One region of the Pseudomonas sp. ABC1 genome, then DNA from elsewhere that is predicted to be linked to it. Evidence: riboswitches for the same ligand, from Rfam matches in the RefSeq annotation. Region 1 holds a riboswitch; the other holds the start of a gene.

Region 1 (3,796 bases):
GCAGGGGGACTTTCCCGGGCTGGCGCTCGATCACCTCGAACTGTTGCTGGACATCGGTCCGGGTGGGCGTGCGGTGCGCGGTGTGCTGGGCCGGCGGCCCTTCGATAAGGGCAACCTGCAGGTGTTCGGCGAACTGGATGCAAGCAAGGTTCCCAACCTGCGTTGGAAGCTGACGGACCATGCCGGCCATGCCTATGACTGCCAGGCGATCTTCGATGAAATCTGGGGCGACTGGAGCAGTGGTGGTGGCCAGGCGACGATCAGCGGCGCTTTGAGTACGCAAGGACAGCAGCACGGTTTTTCCACACGGCAAGCACGCTTCGTCGCGGTGCGCCGCCCTTTCGTGCTAGCCCGCGAACGACTTCCCTACCGGCCTGAGCTCAAGGCCTGGCTGATTTCACCTGGGCATCGGTTGTTTCACCAGCTCTGGCACGCCGCCCGCGATCGTTGGCGGCATCTGGACGAAACGCAGCGGCGTGGGGTACGGAGCCTGGGTTGGCAGCCAGGGCCGGAAGGCCAGGAGCGGGATGCGCGGGGCAAGGAGCGCCACCGCAACGGCTCGGGCGAGGACTTCCTGTTCATGCACCGGGATATGGTGCTGAAGGCACGTGCCATGCAACCGTTGCTTTCCTGGCCCAGTCTGCCGCCGCCACGGCCCTATATCGGCCATGGTGTGCAGGCATTCATCGACTATGTGGAAAACCACGATGGCTATTCGACGCCGCCGTTCTGGGAGATTCCCGGTGATGCTGGCTTCAATGCCTGGCTGCTCGGTATCAAGAGCAGCGAGGGGTATTTCGGTAATTTCCAGCTGTGGGAGGCGCAGTACCAGAACCCTGAGTACTTGAGCACTCTGTGTCTGGGAGAGTTGGGTTCGCGTATCGAGCTGGGTATCCATGACTGGCTGCATATGTGCTGGGCTTCCCTGGCGCGCGATCCTAACAGCGGCCTGCCGATGCCCTATGCGCGCAACCCTGTCGACTTCTCCGAGCGCTGGTTCCGCGAGGACAATGATTTCCTTGGCGATGCCTTCTCGTCCCATGTCAATCCAGTGTTCTGGGCGTTCCATGGCTGGATCGACGACCGTATCGACGACTGGTTCCTGGCCCATGAGCAAGCACACCCCGGTGAAGTGGTGCGCACCCTGGTCGATGGCGTGCCCTGGTTCGCCCCTGGGCGTTGGGTCGAGCTCGCGCGGCCCTGGCTCGGGCCGCAGCAGGCCGGTTGCGGTGCCTGGCTACAAGGCAATGGTGGTGGCGGCGGGGAGTTGGATATCGAGACCATGAAGCTCGCGCTGCGGATCATCCACTCCGACGAGCTGGAAGTGGAGCGCCTGTCCAAGCGTATACCCCGGCGCCCCTGGTACGGTCGGCACCTGCCGCCTGGGCCTGGCGGAAAAGTATAGATCTGGATTCGCTCCACCCGAGCCCTCCCGCTATCGGCTTTCCACTGTTTTGCTGCTAACCTGCCACACCTCGAACAGGTGCCCGCGCCATCTCCATGGCAGGGCTGAAACGGGAAGTCCGGTGAGTCGTGCCCAGCGCATGCCGAGTCCGGCGCAGCCCCCGCTGCTGTAAGCCTGACGCTGCCGTGATACGCCACTGGGGTTCGCTCCGGGAAGGCGCGGTATGCGAGCGACGGCGAGCCAGAAGACCGGCCTGTTATGACCAGGTATGACCCCGGGGTGAGGGTGGTTGCCGCTGCCAGGCCTTTTCGTGCTTGCCTGTGTGCGTCCATCCGGCCCCTTTGCGGAGTGGCGAGCGATGATCGACGAACAGAAGAAGCAGAACCATGCCGAGCGCATGAAGCGCAAGAAGGCCGTGGTCGATGCCGGTATCGACAAGGCGCAGATCGAGCGTGGCATCCTGATCCTCATCACCGGTAACGGCAAGGGCAAGAGCACTTCGGCCTTCGGCACCCTGTACCGGGCGCTGGGGCATGGCCAGCAGGCCGGGGTGGTTCAGTTCATCAAGGGCACCCACGCGTCCGGCGAAGTCATCTATCTGCAACAGCACGCACCACAAGTGCGTTACCACGCGATGGCCACCGGTTTCACCTGGAACACCCAGGACTGGGACAAGGACAAGGCCGCCGCTGACGAAGCCTGGGCCCATGCGCGGGCCATGCTCGCCGATGCCAGTCTGAACCTTGTGGTGCTCGACGAACTGACCTATATGCTCAAGTACAACTACCTGGTGCTGGACGAAGTGTTGCAAGCCCTGCGCGAGCGGCCCGCGCACCAGAGCGTGATCGTCACCGGGCGAGCAGCCAAGCCGGAGCTGGTCGAGCTGGCTGATACGGTGAGCGAAATTCGTGACGTCAAGCATGCCTACAACGCTGGGGTGAAAGGCCAGGCTGGCGTCGATTTCTGATGTTTTTGCGCTTTCGTAGGGGGCCGCAACGGCTTCGCGGGCAAGCCCGCGCCTACGGGGCGGGGGTTGTGCTGTCGCTGCTGGTCGTCCAGGGCGCCATGGCGCTGCCTCGCGTAGTGTCGACCAACCTGTGCGCGGATTACCTGGCACTGGGGCTGGCCGCGCCCGGTCAACTGTTGTCAGTGTCGGCCAAGAGCCAGGATGCGCGGGTGTCGTCCATGCCTGGGCAGGCACGCCAGTACCCGGCGAATCAGGCCACGTCCGAGGAGATTATCGCGCTGCGTCCGGACCTGGTGCTGGCCTCGCGCCGCTGGCTGGCGCAGAACCCGCGCGAGCTGTTCCAGCGCCATGGCATCGAGGTACTGGCGGTGCCGTACCCGACCACCTGGCAGCAGATATTCGACACCACGCTACTGGTCGCACGGCGCATGGACCGGGAAGCAGCCGGGCAAGCGCACGTGGCCGATTGGCAGGCGCGCCTGCAACGGTTACAGGCACGTGAGCGGCCATTCCGCTTGCTATACCTGCGCCCCAATGGCGGCAGTGCCGGGTACGAAACCTATGTCGATACGGTGTTCCAGGCCCTTGGCGCGGAGAACGCCTTCCCGGCACGAGGCTGGGGGCATTACCCGCTGGAGCGCCTGCTCGGTGCTCCGCCGGATGTGCTGGTGAAAGCGGATATGCTGATCGACCAGGGTCATGCCAAGTCATCCTACTGGCGCCATCCTCGGTTGCAGCAACTGTTGCGTCATACCCCTTCGATCACCATCGCCGATAACCGCTGGGGCTGCAGCGATGGGCAACTGGTGACGGCTGCGGAGCAACTGGCCGGGCAACTGGATGCACTGGTCGATACGGGAGTGCTGCACCCATGAACCGGCTGGTGAATCCCATCCTGCTGCTGATACTGGTCGTGTTGTTCCTGTTGTCGCTGAGCATCGGCTCCGTGGCCCTGACGCCAGGCGAAGTGCTGCGGGCGCTGCTGCAATGGCAGCCGGCCAGTGACGACTTGCGCGACCTTGCGGTACAGCAGTGGATTATCGTGCATGAAATCCGCTTGCCCAGGGTGTTGCTGGCGATCCTGGTCGGTATGTCGCTGGGCACGGCAGGGGCGGCGTTGCAGGGCTTGCTGCGCAATCCGCTGGCCGAGCCTGGCCTGCTCGGCGTCAGCAGCAGTGCCAGTCTGGGTGCTGTGCTGTGCCTCTATTACGGTTACGCCGGGCTGAGCCACTGGCTGCTGCCGGGGGCTGCCATGGGCGGCGCAGCGCTCTCGACACTGTTGCTCTACCTGATCGCCCGCCGCCGAGGCGGCAACCTGACGCTGATCCTTGCCGGCGTGGCGCTGTCCGCCCTGGCGGCGGCGTTGACATCCCTGGCGATCAACCTGGCGCCGACACCGACCGATATGCAGGACATCGTGCTCT
Region 2 (3,796 bases), 500 kb from region 1:
ACGCCAGGCCGGCCTGCATGCTGCCCAGCATGATCTTCTCGCGCAGGGCGATGTCCTGCGGGTTGGCGATCATCTGCACCAGGTTGCCATTGATCAGCCGCATGGCCTCCAGCGCGTGGGGGTCGGTCAGCGGGCCGTGCCCGGTGGAAACGAATGCCTCGATGGCATGCACCAACGCGTCGATCCCGGTACAGGCGGCCAGGAACGGGTCCATGCTGAGCGTGGTTTCCGGATCGATCAGCGACACATCGGGCACCGCGGCCTTGCTGACGATGGAGAACTTCATCTGCTCTTGCTGGTTGGAGATGATCACGAACTGCGACACGTCCGCCGAGGTGCCCGCCGTGGTCGGGATGAGGATGAGCGGCGGACTGGGCACACGCAGCGTGTCCACACCTTCAAACTCGGTGATCGGCCGCCCATGGGCGACGGCGATGCCGATACCCTTGGCGCAATCCATCGGGCTGCCGCCACCGACCGCGACGATGGCGTCGCACCCTTCGCTGCGATACACCTCGCTGCCATGCATGACTTCATGGGTACGCGGGTTGGGTGAAACATCGGTGAACAGGCAATGGGCGATGTTCTGCCGCTCCAGGCTGGCCTGTACGTCCGCCACCCAGCCCGCCGCGACGACGCCGGGGTCGGACACTAGGAACACCTTGCGCGCGCCGAAATTGGCCGCGCAATTGCCCACGCTGTGGCGGCAACCGGCACCGAAAATGATTTCCGGAGAAACAAATTTGCGCTGCAAGCTGATGTCCGGGCTCATGTAACGCTCTTTATTATTTTGTAACGGTCGGCACAGCCTACTGCATTGCTCAACCATTGCAATGCATACCAAGGTTGTGTCCGGACGACCACTTCCCCCCTTGCCTGGCGCCTCCGTTCCGGGCAGCGCTCCGGCATGATCGAACGGACGCACCGCCATGGTTCGCTTGCGCAAGCCCTACCCTGTGGTTATAGTCCTGCGCCGCGACGATCCGGCCGAGAATGCAACACGTTCCCGAATGAAGTTTCGAGAACGGAAGGCCGCCGGATGTTGCAACCGCTTGCCCGAGTGGTGAAATGGTAGACACAGGGGACTTGAACATTTGAGCCCTCAAGGGGAAACCCCTGAGGTGAAGCCCGTCAAACTCGGCGAACGCCCTGGATATCACGGTATCCGAGCCAACGCCGAGCCAAGCCCGGTCCCGCGACCGGGAAGGTGTAGAGAGCAGACGGCGGGCACCTACGGCTGAATGATGGCTAGGGTGAAGGCGTGCTCCAGACCACGAACGCAGCGTTCCAACGGACGCGACGGCGGCGAAAGTCGAAGTGGTAAGAAAATCCCCCGCTGCAAGGCGTGCCGGTTCGAGTCCGGCCTCGGGTACCAGTTAAAAGGCCACTTCCGTCCTTGCGGAAGTGGCCTTTCTGCTTTCAGATCCGGCCTGGCACAACCGATTGACGTAACCGGCCGGCGATGTTCAGATGCCCGACTGTTTCAGGTGTCCCATGTCTTGCGGCATGGGGTTAAACGGGAAGCCGGTGCGTCATCTGCATTGACCAGTCCGGCGCTGCCCCCGCAACGGTAAGCGAGCGAAACATTCGACAGACCACTGTGCCAGCCGGCATGGGAAGGTGAATGTTCCATGCCCCTCGCAAGCCCGGAGACCGGCCTGATTCCAACGAACGGCAACCCGCGGTGGGCGGGCGCAGACCGATGGGCAGGCCATTCCCCGCACCGCCCACCCTTGCGCACATCCCCTGCCCGGCTGCCAGGCCCCATCCTGTGCAACTGGAATCACGATGCCCACGCCATCCCCTGCTGCGCCGCCTGCCACCTCGGTCTGGAGTGACCGCGAGGCCGCCTTCTATGCCGAACACCTGGCGGCGTCCGACTACCTGTCCACGGTAGGTACAGCCCTGCGCCAGACGTTGGGGCACTGTGGCGACCTGCTCGACATCGGCGCAGGTTCCGGCCTGCTCGGCCAGGCACTGCTGCAAGACAGCGGACGCTGGACAGCCCTGGAACCCAACGCCTACATGCGCACCTGCATCAGCGCTCTCGCAGCCCGAACGCCAGGTATCGAGCTGCGCCTGCATGACAGCCTGTGGCAAGACATCCCCCGTCTTTCGCTGGCGCCCGCCGAGGTGGTGCTGTGCGCCAATATCCCGGTGGCGGACGGCCAGGCACGCCACCTTCTCGAACATGTCCGCCCCCTGGCACGCCGAGCCCTGGCCTGGAACGTGCCGGCCCAGGAAGGCCCGCGCACCTATTGCCTGTCCGGCTTCCTGCCCGCCTCTCTGCACGGCAGCGACACCACCCCCGGCCACCTGCTGGTGCTGGACGACCTCGGCGAACGGCTGCGTCCGGACGCCATTCACTTCACCCACTGGCGCTTTTCGACCGTCTTTCCCCACTACGACGATGCCCTGGCGCATTTCCAGGAAAAGCTCGGCCCCCTGGACAAACAGCGCCTGCGGCACTTGCACGCCCACCTGCGCGAACACTTGCAGGAAGTTCCCGGCGGCTGGCTGGCCAGCGCCCCCAAATGTGCCGCCACGCTGATCTGGCACGCCTGACCACGCGACTCGAAGACAGAGGACACCACATGCCTTACACACGTATCACCCTTGGCAGCCTGCCTCTGCTGTTCGGCATGGCAGGCATTGCCGTGGCGGACAGCAGCCCCGGCATCCTGCAGATGGACTCATCGCTGATCAGCGCGCCGCGCGCCAATGAGTCCCTCAGGGACACCACCTCCACGGTCCAGGTCATCGACAGCGAACAGATCGAGCGCTCGTCGGCACGCAGCCTCACCGACCTGCTGGCCGAGAATGCCGTCGGCTTCTTCAGCGAATGGACGCCGGGGCAGACCTCGATCAACATCCGTGGCGGCTCCACCGACGGCCAGGGCCGCGATTACCGCAGCCAGGTGACGGTACTGGTCAACGGCCGCCGCTCGGGTACGGCGAACATCTCCAAGCTGTCGCCAGCCCAGGTGGCGCGCATCGAGATCATCCGCGGCCCGGCATCGGTGATCTACGGCAGCCAGGCCATCGGTGGAGTGGTCAACATCATCACCCGTGACGGGCGCAACACCAGCGGCAACGGCGCCACCCTGCAAGCCGGCTCCTGGGGGCTGGGCCAGGGCTCGCTGTACAGCAGCGGCATGCTCGGCGCGCTGGACTATTACATCGGCTTCGATGCCGGGCGCCGCAGCGACTACCGCAGCGATGACGGCACCCAGCACAACACCGCCTGGAAACGCCGTGGCGGCCTGCTCGCCCTCGGCTACGACGCCGGCGACGACCAGCGCTTCGAGCTGACCCTGCGCTCCGACGGCATCTACGATGCCGGCTTCCGGGGTTCGCAGTGGGACTACAACAACTACGACAACCGCTACAACCAGTCCATCGAGGCCAACTGGACCGCGCGCGTCGGCGACTGGATGAACTGGGCGGCCCAGGCCTATGCCTTCCGCGACGTCGACGACCTGCACTGGGGCTCGGAACGCCAGAGCAGCGGCGCCGCCGGCTTCAGCAAGGACAACATCGAGCGCAAGCTCAGTGGCTACGGCCTCAGGCTGACGCCCCAGATTCTGCTGGGCCCGAGCACCGACCTGCTGCTAGGCGTCGACCTGGAGAAGAGCAAGCTGCGCAATGAGCGCTTCCGTGTCTCGGTCAGCGGCTCCACCAGCAGCCAGGCCGCGCCTTACGACATCAACTCCGACGACCTCTCCGCCGCCCTCTATGCCGAGCTGATCCAGCGCCTGCTGGACGATCGCCTGACCCTGCGTGGCGGCGCCCGCTA

Evidence for each region. A riboswitch is a leader RNA that binds a small molecule or an ion and turns the genes downstream of it on or off. The one in region 1 is predicted to bind cobalamin.
Region 2: another riboswitch for cobalamin. It lies ahead of HW090_RS02550 (class I SAM-dependent methyltransferase); the one in region 1 lies ahead of cobO (cob(I)yrinic acid a,c-diamide adenosyltransferase).

What each region holds. Positions count from the first base shown of each region.
Region 1 covers NZ_CP058349.1:129,497-133,292, forward strand. The annotation lists gene HW090_RS00395 (PvdJ/PvdD/PvdP-like protein) at 1-1,405, shown strand, start outside; cobalamin riboswitch at 1,465-1,677, shown strand; gene cobO (cob(I)yrinic acid a,c-diamide adenosyltransferase) at 1,764-2,372, shown strand; gene HW090_RS00405 (ABC transporter substrate-binding protein) at 2,372-3,247, shown strand; gene HW090_RS00410 (iron ABC transporter permease) at 3,244-3,796, shown strand, end outside.
Region 2 covers NZ_CP058349.1:632,424-636,219, forward strand. The annotation lists gene ercA (alcohol dehydrogenase-like regulatory protein ErcA) at 1-772, opposite strand, end outside; cobalamin riboswitch at 1,469-1,677, shown strand; gene HW090_RS02550 (class I SAM-dependent methyltransferase) at 1,789-2,565, shown strand; gene HW090_RS02555 (TonB-dependent receptor) at 2,595-3,796, shown strand, end outside.